Regions from separate parts of the Plantibacter sp. CFBP 13570 genome, predicted to be linked through region 2. Evidence: riboswitches for the same ligand, from Rfam matches in the RefSeq annotation. Region 2 holds a riboswitch; the other holds the start of a gene.
What was found. A riboswitch is a leader RNA that binds a small molecule or an ion and turns the genes downstream of it on or off. The one in region 2 is predicted to bind thiamine pyrophosphate.
Positions count from the first base shown of each region.

Region 1: another riboswitch for thiamine pyrophosphate. It lies ahead of thiM (hydroxyethylthiazole kinase); the one in region 2 lies ahead of IFT89_RS06955 (ECF transporter S component).

Region 1 covers NZ_JACYTW010000023.1:43,848-51,106, reverse strand. Annotated here, with positions in the region: gene IFT89_RS09940 (carboxypeptidase regulatory-like domain-containing protein) at 1-1,913, shown strand, start outside; gene IFT89_RS09935 (CDP-alcohol phosphatidyltransferase family protein) at 2,018-3,295, shown strand; gene IFT89_RS09930 (HAD family hydrolase) at 3,376-4,059, shown strand; gene IFT89_RS09925 (DUF1622 domain-containing protein) at 4,070-4,579, opposite strand; TPP riboswitch at 4,640-4,740, shown strand; gene thiM (hydroxyethylthiazole kinase) at 4,732-5,583, shown strand; gene thiE (thiamine phosphate synthase) at 5,580-6,290, shown strand; gene IFT89_RS09910 (bifunctional hydroxymethylpyrimidine kinase/phosphomethylpyrimidine kinase) at 6,287-7,259, shown strand, end outside.
Region 2 covers NZ_JACYTW010000013.1:47,677-54,935, reverse strand. Annotated here, with positions in the region: gene gatB (Asp-tRNA(Asn)/Glu-tRNA(Gln) amidotransferase subunit GatB) at 1-751, shown strand, start outside; gene IFT89_RS06975 (hypothetical protein) at 867-1,463, shown strand; gene IFT89_RS06970 (acyltransferase family protein) at 1,434-2,759, opposite strand; gene dinB (DNA polymerase IV) at 2,842-4,140, shown strand; gene IFT89_RS06960 (hypothetical protein) at 4,150-4,479, shown strand; TPP riboswitch at 4,530-4,638, shown strand; gene IFT89_RS06955 (ECF transporter S component) at 4,675-5,304, shown strand; gene IFT89_RS06950 (ABC transporter ATP-binding protein) at 5,391-6,788, shown strand; gene IFT89_RS06945 (energy-coupling factor transporter transmembrane component T family protein) at 6,785-7,259, shown strand, end outside.

The DNA of each region.
Region 1 (7,259 bases), on a different contig from region 2:
CAGCCGTCCCGGCAGCCTCCGCCGCGACCACCTCGAGTTGGGCGACGTGGTCCGAGCTCTCCGGCGGATCGGGGTCGTACCAGGGCACGATGACCCTTGCTGGGCAACCCGAGCTCACCGCGGCGTTGACGAGCGACTCGGTCGGCGGAGGCAGCATCGGCGTCATCCCCGGCACCACGACTTGGCTGGCCGCGTCCACCCCCGTCGGTGCGAAGTACGGCAGCAGCCGCGGTCAGGCCTACCTGAACCTCCGGCCGAAGGCGAACAACGCGGCGTCGCCCTCGACCACGACCTACTCCTTCGCGACGCCGACACCGCCGTCCGGCTGGACCTTCGTCCTCGGTGACATCGACGCCGACCAGGTCACCGTGACGGCGATCGGCCCCGACGGCTCCGCGCTCACCCCTGACGAGCTCGGGTTCAACGGTGGCTTCAACTACTGCGCACCAGGTCTGGTCGGCAAGCCATCCTGCACTGGTTCCGCGACGGACGTCCCCACCTGGGACCCGGCGACGCAGGTCCTCCGCGGCAACGCCGTCGCCGCGGACACCGCTGGCGCCGCGGGATGGTTCGAGCCCTCCGCCCCGATCTCCAGTCTCACGTTCACCTTCCAGCAGCGTCTCGGAGCGCCCGTCTACCAGGCGTGGTTCGCGTCGATCGCGCGTGACGTGACCGGCACGGTGACCGACCAGACCACGGGCCCGTTGGACGGCGTCGGCGTCCGGCTCATCGACCGCGACGGCCGGGTGGTGGCCTCGACCACGACCGCCGGAGGCGGCGCCTACGCCTTCGCCGGCTACTTCGCGACCGACGGCTACACGGTGCAACTCGTCCCGCCGACCGGCAAGATCGCCGTCGGTCCCGCACGAGCTGCCGCGGACCTCACAGACGCCGACGATGTCGCGGACTTCACCGTCCGTGACATCGTGCCCATCGCCGTGTCCGGGACCGCGCTCGACACCGACGGCGTCCCGATCGTCGGTGCCACCGTCACGATCGTCGGTGTCGGCAGCGTCACCACCGACACCGACGGGAACTACCTCTTCGACACCGTGCCGGTCGGCGACCACACGGTGGTCATCACGCCGCCCGATGGTTACGCGGTGCAGAGCCCGCCGAACGCCTTCACGGTCCCGGTCGGCAGCGAGACACCCATCACCGAGCAGGACTTCGTGCTCGTCGCGAACCCCAGCCTCGGTGGGGTGATCACGTCCGGCGGCGTCGGTGTGGCCGGTGTCACCGTGAGCGTCGACGGTCCGAACGGGGTCGAGAGCGCCGTCACGGCCGCCGACGGTTCCTACCGCTTCCCGCTCCTGCCCGCGGGGCCGTACGAGGTCTCGATCGTCGCGCCGGAGGGGTACGCCGTCTCCGGAGCGGCCACCCGGGAGGAGGAGCTCGCCGGAACCGATCTCGACGCGGTCGACTTCGAACTCGCCCGCCTCGGCACCGTCATCGGCGACGTCCGGACGGACAGCGACGCCCCGGTGCCCGCAGCGACGGTCACGGTGACGACGCCGGGCGGCCCGGTCGCCCTGATCACGACGGCCGAGGGCTCCTACGGGCTCGCCGACCTGGCGCCGGGCAGCTACGAGGTCACGCTGACCGTCCCGGCCGGGTACTCGGTGCCCGCGGGTGGCGCCACGACCGCCACCGTCGTCGTCGGCGCGGACGGTGCGGTCCAGACGGTGCCCACCTTCGTGCTCGTCGCCGACGCCGTCGTCCCCGTGCCGTCGACGAACCCGAGCGACCCCGCGGTTCCGAGCAACGCGGGTCGTCTGCCCTCGACCGGTGCGGACGCGATGCCGTGGATCGTCGCGGCCGGAGCGCTCTTCGTGCTCGGTGCCGCAGGTGTCGTCACCGCGGCCGTCCTGCGTCGTCGACGCGCGAATCGGGACGAGCTGTCCGGCGAATGACCGTTTGAACGACCCCTCGGGGATGGGAGGGCGTGGCTCGTCCGTAGACTTGGGCGAGCCGCGCCCCACCCAGGAGTGCGGATCGCACTGCTGAACGGGGATCCGTGGACATCATCGGGTGGGTGAACGACGCCGCGACGGCGCTGCCTGATCCGCTGATCTGGCTCCTCGGGCTCCTGTTCTCGACCGCCGAGTCCGGCCTGTGGCTCGGCCTCGTCGTCCCCGGTGAACCGGTGGTGCTCCTCCTCGCGGCCATGCTCGACTCCGCCCCCGGTGCCCTCGTGCTGTTCCTCGCGGTCGCCCTCGGCGGGTCGCTCGGGGACCAGCTGGGCTACCTCCTCGGTCGGCGTTCCGGTGGTCGCCTCCGTGACTCGGCCATCGTCCGACGGCTCGGCGTCGACGGCTGGGACCGCGCGGTCGAGGCGCTCGAGCGACGCGGGGCCCAGGCCGTCTTCCTCACGAGGCTCGTCCCCGTGCTCCGATGCCTGACACCGACCGCCGCCGGGGTCGCCCGCGTGCCCTACCGGTCGTTCCTCGCGGCATCGCTGCTGGGCTCCCTCCTCTGGTCCGCCGTCTACGTCGGGGTCGGCTCCCTCGTCCGCGCCACACTCGACACGGTCCGCCAGTACCTCGGTGCCACGGGGTGGGTGCTGCTGTTCGCGCTCGTCGTGGTGGTCACGGTGGTCGCGATCGCCCGATTCCGCCGCGGTGCCGCGATCCCCGGCGAGGAGGTGATGATCCCGGTGACCCTGCACGAGAAGACGCCGCTCGCACGCCTCCGGACGCAGCTGTTCTCCGACGACGACTGGAAGAACCTGCCGAACGCGATCACGGCGGGACGTATCGTCCTGCTCCCGGTCTTCGCCGCCCTCGTGATCACCGGCTCCTACTGGGCTGCGCTCGTCGTCGGTGCGGTGGTGTTCCTGAGCGACGTCGCCGACGGGCAGATCGCGCGCCGCATGGGCACGGTCTCCGCGCTCGGCACCTGGCTCGACGGGGTCGCCGACCGCCTGACCGTGGTCGTGGTCGCCGCGTCGTTCGCCATCGCGCAGATCATCCCGTGGCAGGTGTTCGTGGTCATGATCGTCCCCGACCTCCTGCTCGCGTTCGTCGCCGTCGTCGCGTTCCGCGGGACGCCGGAGGTGCCGGTGAGCATCGCCGGCAAGATCCGGACGGTGTTCCTCTTCGTCGGCTTCTTCGCGCTGCTCACAGGCCTCGCGCTCGGCGGCGGGGATCCGGCGTCGGCGCTCTACCGGGTCTTCGGCGGGGTCGGCTTCGTGGCGATCCTCCTGGGACTCCTCGGCCACTTCGTCGCGGCGACCCAGTATGCGCGACGCATGGTCGTCACCTGGCAGCGACAGGGCGTCCGCGCGGCCCGCTGACCATGACGCCGACCGTCGTCGGAGGTCGCCGCCGGAGGGCACACGGCCACAGCGCAGGCGGCGTCGTTTAGGCTCGGAGCATGCCAGTCGACTATCCGGACCTCGTCATCTTCGACTGCGACGGCACGCTCGTCGACACGGAACGCATCTCCGTCCGGGTGAACCTCCAGCTGCTCAACGAGGTCGGCGGCGACTACACCGAGGCCGAGGTGCGGGAGCTCTTCGTCGGCGCCTCGCTCGAGACGTACGCGACGCTCGTCGAGCAGCGCCTCGGGAAGCCGCTCGAGGCCGACTGGATCCAGCGCTGGAGCGACATGTTCCGCGGCATCTGCGAGCGCGAGCTCGAGGCGGTCGACGGGGTCGTTGACGCCCTCGACGGTATCGCTGCGACCGGGGTGCCGCTGTGCGTGGCCTCGAACGGGATGCTGCACGACGTCGTCCGCAACCTCGGGCAGGTGGGCATCCACGACCGCTTCGACGGGCGCATCTTCAGCGCGACCGACGTCGCCGTCGGCAAGCCCGCACCCGACCTCTTCCTTCATGCCGCCGCCGACTTCGACACGGCCCCCGAGCGGTGCGCGGTCATCGAGGACAGCGTCGTCGGCGTCCTCGCTGCCCGCGCGGCCGGCATGACGGTCTACGCCTACGCCGGCGGCATGACGCCCGCCGAGCGCCTCATCGGCGACGGCACCCACGTCTTCGACGACATGCGCTTGCTGCCCGACCTCATCCGCGACACCTGGGCGACCTCCGCGGCGCGCTAGCCGCGCCGCACTAGCTGCGACTGCGGAGCTCGGGGAAGCCGTCCTCATCGTCAGGGACGGCCTGCGCCGCGACCGTTGGCGCCGCTGCCGGATCGGCTGACGTCGACACGTCCTGCTCCTCGGCGCGACGCCGCGTGCGTTCGCCACCGCGCTTGACGGCACGGTCGAACAGCTGTGGGCCGGTCGTCGCCAGGCGCCTCCAGGGGAGGGTGCCCTCGATCTCGATCTGCAGGGAGAAGCTCAGCAGGGTGCGGATGACGACGATGATCGCGAGGACGAGTGCGTCGGTCAGTGAGGGTGTCGACGTGACCGTCTTCACGAGGTCGGCGGCCACGAGGATCTCCAGCCCGAGCAGGATGACCGAGCCGATCGTCTCCCGCAGCATCCGGAAGGCCCGTGCGCCGTCGCGCGTGCTCCACCACAGGCGGGCCGAGAGGGTGACGGCGATCACGAAGCCCACGACCATCGCCCCGACACCGGCGACCTCGAAGACGATGGTGACCAGCTCGAAGAAGTCCATCCCTCCATCATCCTCGCCCGCCCGCTGGACCGGAAGCCGGTCCGACCCGCTAGGGTGGTCGCGAGTGACACGGGGTGCCGATCCCACGACGATCGGCTGAGAACACACCCGTCGAACCTGATCTCGTTAGTCCGAGCGAAGGGATGTCGCGAATGAGCATTCGCACACCGCAGCAGTCTGCCCACCCGTCCACCGACGACTCGTCCGTCGGCGAATACGCGAGCGCGTCCGGGGACCTCCTCGACCGCCTGCGCGAGCGCACGCCGCTCGTCCAATCGATCACGAACGCCGTGGTCACGAACTTCACCGCGAACGTCCTGCTCGCCATCGGCGCCGCCCCGGCGATGACCGACATCCCCACCGAGGCCGGACCGTTCGCCCGCATCGCCTCCGGCGTGCTCCTCAACCTCGGGACGCCGCAGGCTGAGCAGCGCGAGGCCATGGTCGAGGCCGCCACCGCCGCGAACGAGGCCGGCACTCCATGGGTGCTCGACCCCGTCGCCGTCGGCTTCTTGCCGGTGCGCACGGCGCTCGCCACTGAACTCCTCGCCCTCAGGCCGACGATCGTGCGCGGCAACGCCAGCGAGATCATCGCGCTCGCCGGACTGGGCGCCGGCGGTCGCGGCGTCGACAGCACCGACTCGGTCGACAGCGCGATCGAGGCGGCCACCGCGATCGCCCGCGCCTCGGGTGCCGTCGTCGCGATCTCCGGCCCGACGGACGTCATCACCGACGGTGAGCGCATCGTCCGCTGCTCGAACGGGCACGCCTGGCTCACCCTCGTGACGGGCGGTGGCTGTGCCCTCGGTGCCGTACTCGCCGCCTTCGCGTCACTCGACGACGACCGGCTGCTGACGACGGTCGCGGCGACCACCGCGTACACGGTCGCCGCGCAGCTGGCGGCTGCGGAGAGCCGTGGCCCCGGGTCCTTCGCTCTCGCCTTCCTCGACCACCTCCACCTCCTCGATGCCGACACCGTCCGCAGCCTGGCGGTGATCGCGTGAGCGCCTCGACCACCGCGGACCGGGTCCTCGCGGCCCGTTCGCACGCCGAGCTCGTGCGCCGCGGTATCGCCACCTACCTCGTCACGGATGCTTCGGCCAGCGGGGATCGCGGTGTCCTCGACGTCGTGCGCCGGGCCGTCGACGGCGGGGTGACCGCGGTCCAGCTGCGGGAGAAGACCGCGTCGGCGCGAGAGTTGTTCGACCTGACCGTGCGTGCGGCGGAGGTCGTCGCCGGGCGGGCGCTGCTCCTCGTCGACGATCGGGTGGACGTGTTCCTCGCCGCCCGTTCCGCCGGCGCCGTCGTCCACGGCGTCCACGTGGGTCAGAGCGATCTCCCGGTCGACGCCGTGCGTCGCATCGTGGGTCAGGCCGCCGTCGTGGGACTGACGGCGAACACCTCGGCGCACCTCGACGCGGTCGCAGCGCTGCCACTCGGGACGGTCGACTACCTCGGCGTCGGCGTCATCCGCCCGACGACGACCAAGCCGGACCACCCGGAGCCGCTGGGCATGGAGGGGTTCGCCGCGATCGCCGCCGCGACCCCGCTCCCGTGCGTCGCGATCGGTGGGGTGTCACTGGAGGACACGGTCGAGCTCCACGCTGCCGGTGCCGCTGGTCTCGCCGTCGTCTCCGCCATCTGCGCCGCCGACGATCCGGCGGCCGCCGCCCGGGCGTTCCACAGCGCCTGGATTGAGGTCTCGGCATGAGCGCCGTGAAAGAGACGACGGCGCCGGCGTCGTCGAGCTCGGACCGGGTGCGCGGTCGACGACCTGTCGCGGTCCGGGACACACCGCGGGTGCTGAGCATCGCCGGCACCGACCCGACCGGCGGTGCCGGGATCCAGGCCGACCTCAAGAGCATCGCCGCGAACGGCGGATACGGCATGGCGGTCGTCACCGCGCTCGTCGCGCAGAACACCTGGGGCGTCCGATCCGTGCACACCCCGCCCGTCGGGTTCCTCCGCGAGCAGTTGGACGCGGTCGCGGACGACGTGGTGATCGACGCGGTCAAGATCGGGATGCTGGGCGACGTCGCGATCATCGACACCGTGTCGACCTGGCTGCAGGAGACGGTGACCGGACCCGTCGTCCTCGACCCGGTGATGGTGGCGACGAGCGGCGACCGCCTCCTCCACCGCGACGCTGAGGCGGCCATGCGCGCGCTCCTCCCGCACGTCGACCTCGTCACCCCGAACCTCCCCGAGCTCGCCGTCCTCGCGGACGAGCCGGTGGCGACGAGCTGGGCCGACGCACTCGCCCAGGCGGAACGGGTCTCGGTGCAAGCGGGCGTGATCGTGCTCGTGAAGGGTGGGCACCTGACGGGGACGACCGCGTGCCCGGATGCGCTCGTCGACGCCACCGGTGGTCTGGGTGGTGGCCGATCACTCGTCGAGTTCGACGGTCTTCGAGTCGACACAGGGAACACCCACGGGACCGGATGCTCCCTGTCGAGCGCGATGGCCACCCTCGTCGTCCGTTCGGGGTCCTGGACCGAGGCGCTCGGCGAGGCGAAGACGTGGCTCACGTCGAGCCTCCGACACGCGGACGTGCTCGAGGTCGGCTCGGGCAACGGCCCGATCAGCCACTTCGCCGAGCTGTGGGCATCGTCCGGGACGACCTCGAGTCGGCAGGACGGCGCCGGCATCCTCACGGGCTGGTGGGAGGACATCGCCGAGC
Region 2 (7,259 bases):
CGTCCGCTACGAGATCCAGCGGCAGGCGGCGATCCTCAAGGACGGCGGATCCATCGTCCAGGAGACGCGGCACTGGCACGAGGACACCGGCGCCACGTCCGCCGGCCGGCCGAAGAGCGACGCCGACGACTACCGGTACTTCCCGGAGCCCGACCTGCTCCCGGTCGTGCCGTCGCCCGAACTCATCGAAGAACTCCGAGCCGCCCTGCCCGAGCAGCCGGCCGTCCGCCGTCGTCGGCTGAAGAGCGAGTGGGGCTTCACCGACCTGGAGTTCCAGGACGTCGTGAACGGTGGTCTGCTGAACGAGATCACGGCCACCGTCGAGGCCGGTGCCGCTCCGGCCGCCGCACGGAAGTGGTGGACGGGCGAGATCTCGCGGATCGCGAACCAGCGCGACGTCGAGGCGACGAGCCTCGTGTCGCCCGAGCACGTCGCGGCACTCGCGGCGCTCGTCGAGGCCGGAACGCTCAACGACAAGCTCGCGCGCCAGGTGCTCGAGGGCGTCATCGACGGGGAGGGCACTCCTCAGGAGGTCATCGACGCTCGCGGTCTCGCGCTCGTGTCCGACGACGGTCCGCTGATCGCCGCCATCGACGAGGCACTGGCCGCTCAGCCGGATGTCCTCGCCAAGATCCGCGACGGCAAGGTCCAGGCCGCCGGCGCGGTCATCGGCGCCGTGATGAAGGCGATGCGCGGACAGGCCGATGCGGCGCGTGTGCGCGAACTCGTCCTGGAGCGCGCCTCGCAGTAGCGGTCACTGCTGCCCCCTCGGGCCCGAGCCACCGTCGACGACGGCGGCTCGGGCCCGAGGTCGTCGGCCAGGGGAAGCCCTGGTGCCGACTGCTGGCCCGGCATACACTTCCGCCATGCTGGTCGAAGGCACCATGCGGTGGCAGGTCACGGAAGACGCTCCGATGGCCCTCATGCTGGCGCTCGCGTTCCGCGACATGGCAGGGCTCGGGGAGCGATGCGTCGCGCAGCTTCCCGCGGTCACGCCGGGGCTGGAGCGGGTCGACGTCGCCGGCCTCGACCTCGATGCGCTCGCGGTCCAGTTCGACGGCTGGTGGACCGGGATCGCCCGTCGCGACACGCGCCTCTTCATGGCCGAGGTCCGTCCTCCGCACTTCGAGGTGTTCGATCGAGCCCTCGACCTGCAGGAGCTCGCCTACCGGGCGTACGACGAGGCGCACCGATGGGCGTCGGCTCGAATCCGCGAGTACGAACGCGCGCTCGCAGGTCGATCGCCGAGCCGTCTCACCGACGTCTACGAACTCATCCGCGAGCGTCAGTTCGAGTTGCGTCGGCAATCCAGCTCGTTCCGGTTGGACCTCGAGGTGCTCCCGATCTGCCGACCGGGGGCCTGGGTGGTCGCGCCCGACACGATCGTGGTCAGTGAGTCGCTTCGGGACGACCGGGAGGCCTTCCGCGAGTGGCTACGACCGTTGGTCCACGGCCTGGTCTGATCCGTTCGCGACGCCCTCGACCGGCCGACGGGTCGGGTTCAGGAGCACGACCGCGATGATCGAGCCGAGAGCACCTGCAGCCGCCATGGTGGCGGTGAGCGGGTGGGAGATCTCCGCGAAGGGCATGATGAAGGCGCTCGCGAGCGCGATCCACACGGCGACGTGTGCCGGCTTGCGCTCCGGGTCGAGGCGCAGCTTGCGGGGGTGCTCGACACGGCCGAGGAGTGTGCCGACGCCCGCGAGCAGGACCGCGACGACGAGCAGCACGACCGGTCGGGTCCACCACCATGCCGCGCTCAGCGGTTCCGCGAAGGGGATGCCGAGGGCGAGCTGGAGACCGGCGACCGCGATGATCAGGGGGAGATGCCAGAGGTACACCGTCATCAGCCGGGACCCGATGAGGAAGACGACCGCTCGCGCGGCGCGGGTCCGCATGATGGCGGTGAGCAGTGGGTGCACCAGGGCGAGCAGGGCGAGCTGCCCGACGCCGAGGACGACGAGGGGGAGGGTCGGTGGGTTGAGGTTGCCGAGCATGCTGGTCGAGTACGGCAGCCAGGTCGTGATCGGCACGAGCGCACCGTAGGAGACCAGCACCACGGCCACGAGGAGGAGGCGAGGGACGGTGCGGAGACGACCGTCGGCCAGGAAGAACCCGAACTGCTGCAGCAGCGGCCAGACGAACACCAGGTTGACGAGACCGATGCCCAGGAGGCCGGTCGAGTACCGGACGACGTCGACGAGGATCACGCCGGCCAGCAGTGCCGCACAGGTCAGGACGGGGTGGCGGTCGTGGCAGGTGGCGAGGAACGGGGCGACCGCCTGGCAGAGCAGGTAGGCGGCCAGGAACCAGAGCGGGGACCCGACGCCTGCGGCGACGGCCTCGATGATGGCGGGGTCGACACCGAGCGCCCCGGCGAGCCACAGCCCCGCGGCGAGGAAGAGCAGGACCGGGATCGTCGGCAGGGCGAGTCGGAAGACTCGGGACCGGAGGAAGTCCCTGGTCCCGCCACCACGTCGGACGGTGCTGCGCCAGCCGGTGATCGTCGCGAAGCCGCCCACGATGAAGAACAGCGGCATGATCTGGCCGAACCAGGTACCCGTGTCGAACCAGGGTTGCTGCTCCAACGCTCTGGAGATGCCGATCGTGCCGTCCGGCTCGACCGCCACCGCGACCATCAGGAGGTGGACGATGACGACTGTCATGACGCACGCGACGCGCACGAGGTCGAGGGCGAGGTCCCGCCCGGAGAGGTCTGGGACCGCCGGGGCCGACCCGGTCCGCGTTGGCGTGCTCATCGCCGGACAGCCTAGCGCCGCCGAGCCCTCCCGCCTCGGCCCTTGTGGAGAGCGTGTCGGAGGCGACTGCGACAATGGAGCCATGAGTCGGCAGGATGGAGCGTCTCGTCGCGTCTCGGCGCACGATGCCGACGACAGCGGTACCCCCATCCTCCACGTCGACATGGACGCGTTCTTCGTCTCGGTCGAGCTCTTGGAACGGCCCGAGCTGCGCGGTCTGCCGATCATCGTCGGCAACAAGGAGGGGCGGTCGGTCGTCACCTCCGCCAGTTACGAGGCCCGCCGGTACGGCGTGCGCGCGGCGATGCCAGTGTCCCAGGCGATGCGCCTCTGTCCGAGCGCCGTCGTGTTGCCGCCCCACCACGGCCGGTACCGCGAGTACTCCGACCGGGTGATGGAGGTGTTCGAGTCGGTCACGCCGCTCGTCGAGCCACTGAGCATCGACGAGGCGTTCCTCGACGTGTCCGGTGCGGTCCGGTTGCTCGGGAGCCCACGGACGATCGCCGCACTCGTGAAGCAACGGGTCCTCGACGCGACCGGCCTGCCGTGCTCGGTCGGCCTCGCGTCGACGAAGTACGTCGCGAAGCTCGCCTCCGGCCTGTCGAAGCCCGACGGTCTGCTGGTCGTGCCGGCCGACGAGACCCTGGCGTTCCTCCACCCGTTGCCGGTCGGTGCGCTGTGGGGCGTCGGTGGGCGGACGGAGGAGCAGCTGACGAACCGGGGCATCCGGACCATCGGTCAGCTCGCGTCCACCCCGCTGTCGATGCTCCAGCGCGCGGTCGGTGAGGCCTCCGGTCGCCGACTCCTCGAGCTCGCGAACGGGATCGATCCGCGCGGCATCGAGCTGGCACGACGCGAGAAGAGCGTCAGCCACGAGGTGACCTTCCCGACGGACGTGTCCGACCCGACCATCCTCAAGCGCGAGCTGCTGAACCTCGCCGGTCTCGTCGCGATCCGGCTCCGGAAGGGCGGCTACGCCGGACGGACGATCAGCATCCGCGTCCGCTATGCGGACTTCAGCGTCGTCACCCGGTCGCGCACCATCGGCGAGGCCACGAACGTCGGGCGCCGGGTCTACGACGAGGCGGCGTCGCTCTTCGACGACCTCGATCGCGGTGGACGCCTCGTGCGCCTCGTCGGGGTGAAGGTGGACCAACTCGTCCCCGCCGATGAGGCCGGTGCCGGGCTCTGGGACCCGGACGAGGAGTGGCGTGAAGCCGAGCAGACGATCGACCGGGTCGCGAGCCGGTTCGGCGATCTCGCGATCGCTCCCGCCTCCCTCCTCGGCAAGCCGAGGCGTCGCGGACTCGGCAGTCGCGGAGACTCGCAGGGTGCTGGGAGCACGGATCAACCCCTTGGACCGGTGGATACCGAGCGGTAGCCTCGCGGTATGACGAATCTCGTGGAGAAGCTGGCAGAACAGGCGAAGGGGCTCGGCGTGTCCGCAGCCTACGGGGAGCAGCAGGACGTCGACGGCACGAAGCTCGTGCCCGTCGCACTGACGTACTACGGCTTCGGCGGCGGCTCCGAGGGCGACGGCGACGACGCCCCGAGCGGCGGCGGTGGCGGTGGCGTCTCGATCCCGGTCGGTGCCTACATCAAGACCGACGAGGGTCTCCGTTTCGACCCGAACCTCATCTCGCTCATCGCCGTCGCGATCCCGTTCATCTGGGTGAGCGGCAAGGCTCTGGCCGGCCTGATCAAGGCCCTCAAGAAGTAGCCCTCCCCGTCGCACCCCTGTCGTGCGACTGCGCACGGCAGGGGTTAGACTCGTGCCACCACGGGAGTCCGGTGAACCGGGCTGAGAGGAAGGTATTCGCCTTCGACCGTCGAACCTGATCTGGATCATGCCAGCGCAGGGAGACCATTTCTCGCTATCCCGTGCTCTTTTCCGTCTACAGGAAGGGCACGTATCGTGTCAGCATCGACCAAGATCTCACCCTCTGAACGCGTTGCGTCGCGGACCTTGCGCTGGAGGGTCGTCGACATCGTCGTGGTCGCCGTGCTCGGCGTCGCGACCGGCCTCATCTTCTGGGCGTGGAACACGCTCGGATCACTCTGGTACGCGGGCGCCAGCGCCGTCACGCCCGGTTTCGGCGGGATCGCCGTCGGGATCTGGCTCCTCGGTGGGGTGCTCGGCGGACTCATCATCCGGAAGCCCGGCGCTGCGCTCCTCGTCGAGACCATCGGAGCGATCGTCTCCGCCCTCATCGGCAACGCATGGGGTGTCACGACGGTGTACTCCGGCCTCGCTCAGGGCCTGGGGGCCGAGCTGGTGTTCGCGGCGCTCGCGTACAAGCGCTTCGGCCTCGTTCCGGCGATCCTCGCCGGTGCCGGAGCCGGGGCCGGCGCATGGCTCCTCGAGCTCGTGATGTCGGGCAACCTCGAGAAGGGTGTCGAGTTCAACGCGATCTACCTCGGTTCGCTGCTGGTCTCGGGCGCGATCCTCGCCGGTGTCGTCGGCTGGGCCCTCGTCAGGGCACTCGCGTCGACCGGGGCGCTCAGTCGGTTCGCCTCGGGGCGGGACGCTCGGCGCGAGGTCTGATCGTGCCGGGAACGGCTGCGACCGGTCCGGCGCGCGTCGTCGCGCGGGACTGGGGGTGGCGTCATGCCGGTCGGAAGGCCTGGGCGGTGCGCGACCTCGACCTCGTGATCGAACCGGGCGAACGGGTCCTCCTCCTGGGGGCGTCCGGTGTCGGCAAGTCGACGCTGATCCACGCACTGGCCGGCGTCCTCGGCGGTGCGGACGAGGGGGAGTCCCACGGCTCGCTCCTCGTGGACGGCGTTCCGCCTGAACGAGCGAGGGGTCGCATCGGGCTCGTGCTGCAGGATCCCGACTCGCAGGTGATCCTGTCCAAGGTCGGCGACGACGTCGCCTTCGGCTGCGAGAACCTCGGCGTCGAGCGCGAGGAGATCTGGCGCCGCGTCGACGCCTCGCTGGAGGCCGTCGGACTGGACCTGCCGCTGGACCACTCGACCTCGGCGCTGTCCGGCGGTCAGAAACAGCGGCTGGCCCTCGCCGGCGTACTCGCCATGCACCCCTCGCTCCTCCTGCTCGACGAACCGACCGCGAACCTCGACCCGGCCGGGGTGGCGGAGGTGCGGGACGCCGTCGCTCGGCTGGTCGATGACGGTTCGTCCACCCTGGTCGTCATCGAACACCGCGTCGACGTCTGGCGCGAGCTGATGACCAGGGTCGTCGTGCTCGACGCCGACGGCGGTGTCCTCGCCGACGGGCCACCCGACCTCGTCCTCGACGACGTCGGGCAGCGCCTGGCCGATGCGGGCGTCTGGGTGCCGGGCATCCCGCTGGGGTTGGCCCCTCGTCCGGTGTCCGGCCCATCAGCGGCGGTCATCACGACCGACGACCTGGCGATCGGTCGAACGCGGAAGCAGCCGGTGCAGGAGCACCTGGGGCTCGCGGTGCCCGAGGGCGCGGCGACCGTCATCGTCGGCCCCAACGGGGCGGGGAAGTCCACGCTCGCGCTCACGCTGGCGGGACTGCTGCCGGAGATCACGGGGACGGTGACCGCCGCTCCGCAGCTCGCCGGCAGGCTGGGATCCCGGCCGATCCGCTGGAAGTCCACCGAGTTGCTCACGCGCATCGGGACGGTCTTCCAGGATCCCGAGCACCAGTTCGTCTCATCGACCGTGCGGAACGAGCTCGGTGTCGGCCTGCAGGCCCTCCGCTGGTCCCGGACCGCCATCGACGAGCGGGTCACCGAGATCCTCGAGGCGCTCGGTCTCGGGCGTCTCGCCGAGGCGAACCCGTTCAGTCTCTCGGGCGGTCAGAAGCGCCGGTTGTCGGTGGCCACCGTCCTCGCCGCCCGGCCGGCGGTCATGGTCCTCGACGAACCGACGTTCGGGCAGGATCGACGCACGTGGTTGTCACTCGTCCGCCTGCTGCAACATGAGCTCGAGCGCGGCGCGACGATCGTCTCCGTCACGCATGACGCGGGGGTCGTCGAGCATCTGGGCGACCATCGCATCCTCCTCGAACCGCTGGAGCTCGGGAGGCGGGCCGCATGACGAGCGTCACTGCAGCGGAGCGCTCGACGGTGTTGCACCATCGACCGCCACTCGACCGGGTGAATCCGGTGACGAAGGTGCTGGCCGTCCTCATCCTGTCCGTCCCGTTGCTGCTGACGATCGACTGGGTGAGTGCGAGCACGGCGGTGCTGCTCGAAGTGATGCTGTTCCCGCTCTCCGGCCTGCGGTTCACCGCGTTGCTGAAGCGGGCGCTGCCGGTGCTCGTCTTCGCGCCCATCGGCGGGATCAGCATGCTGTTGTACGCGAAGCCGGGAGGGACGGAGTACCTGTCGCTCGGGTTCGTCCGCGTGACGGACAACTCGATCGAACTGGCGGTCGCCGTGACGATCCGCGTGCTGGCGCTCGGTCTCCCGACGATCCTGCTCTTCGCGCGGGTGGATCCGACCGATCTGGCCGACGGCTTGTCCCAGATCGCGAAGCTGCCGTCGCGGTTCGTGCTCGGGATCCTCG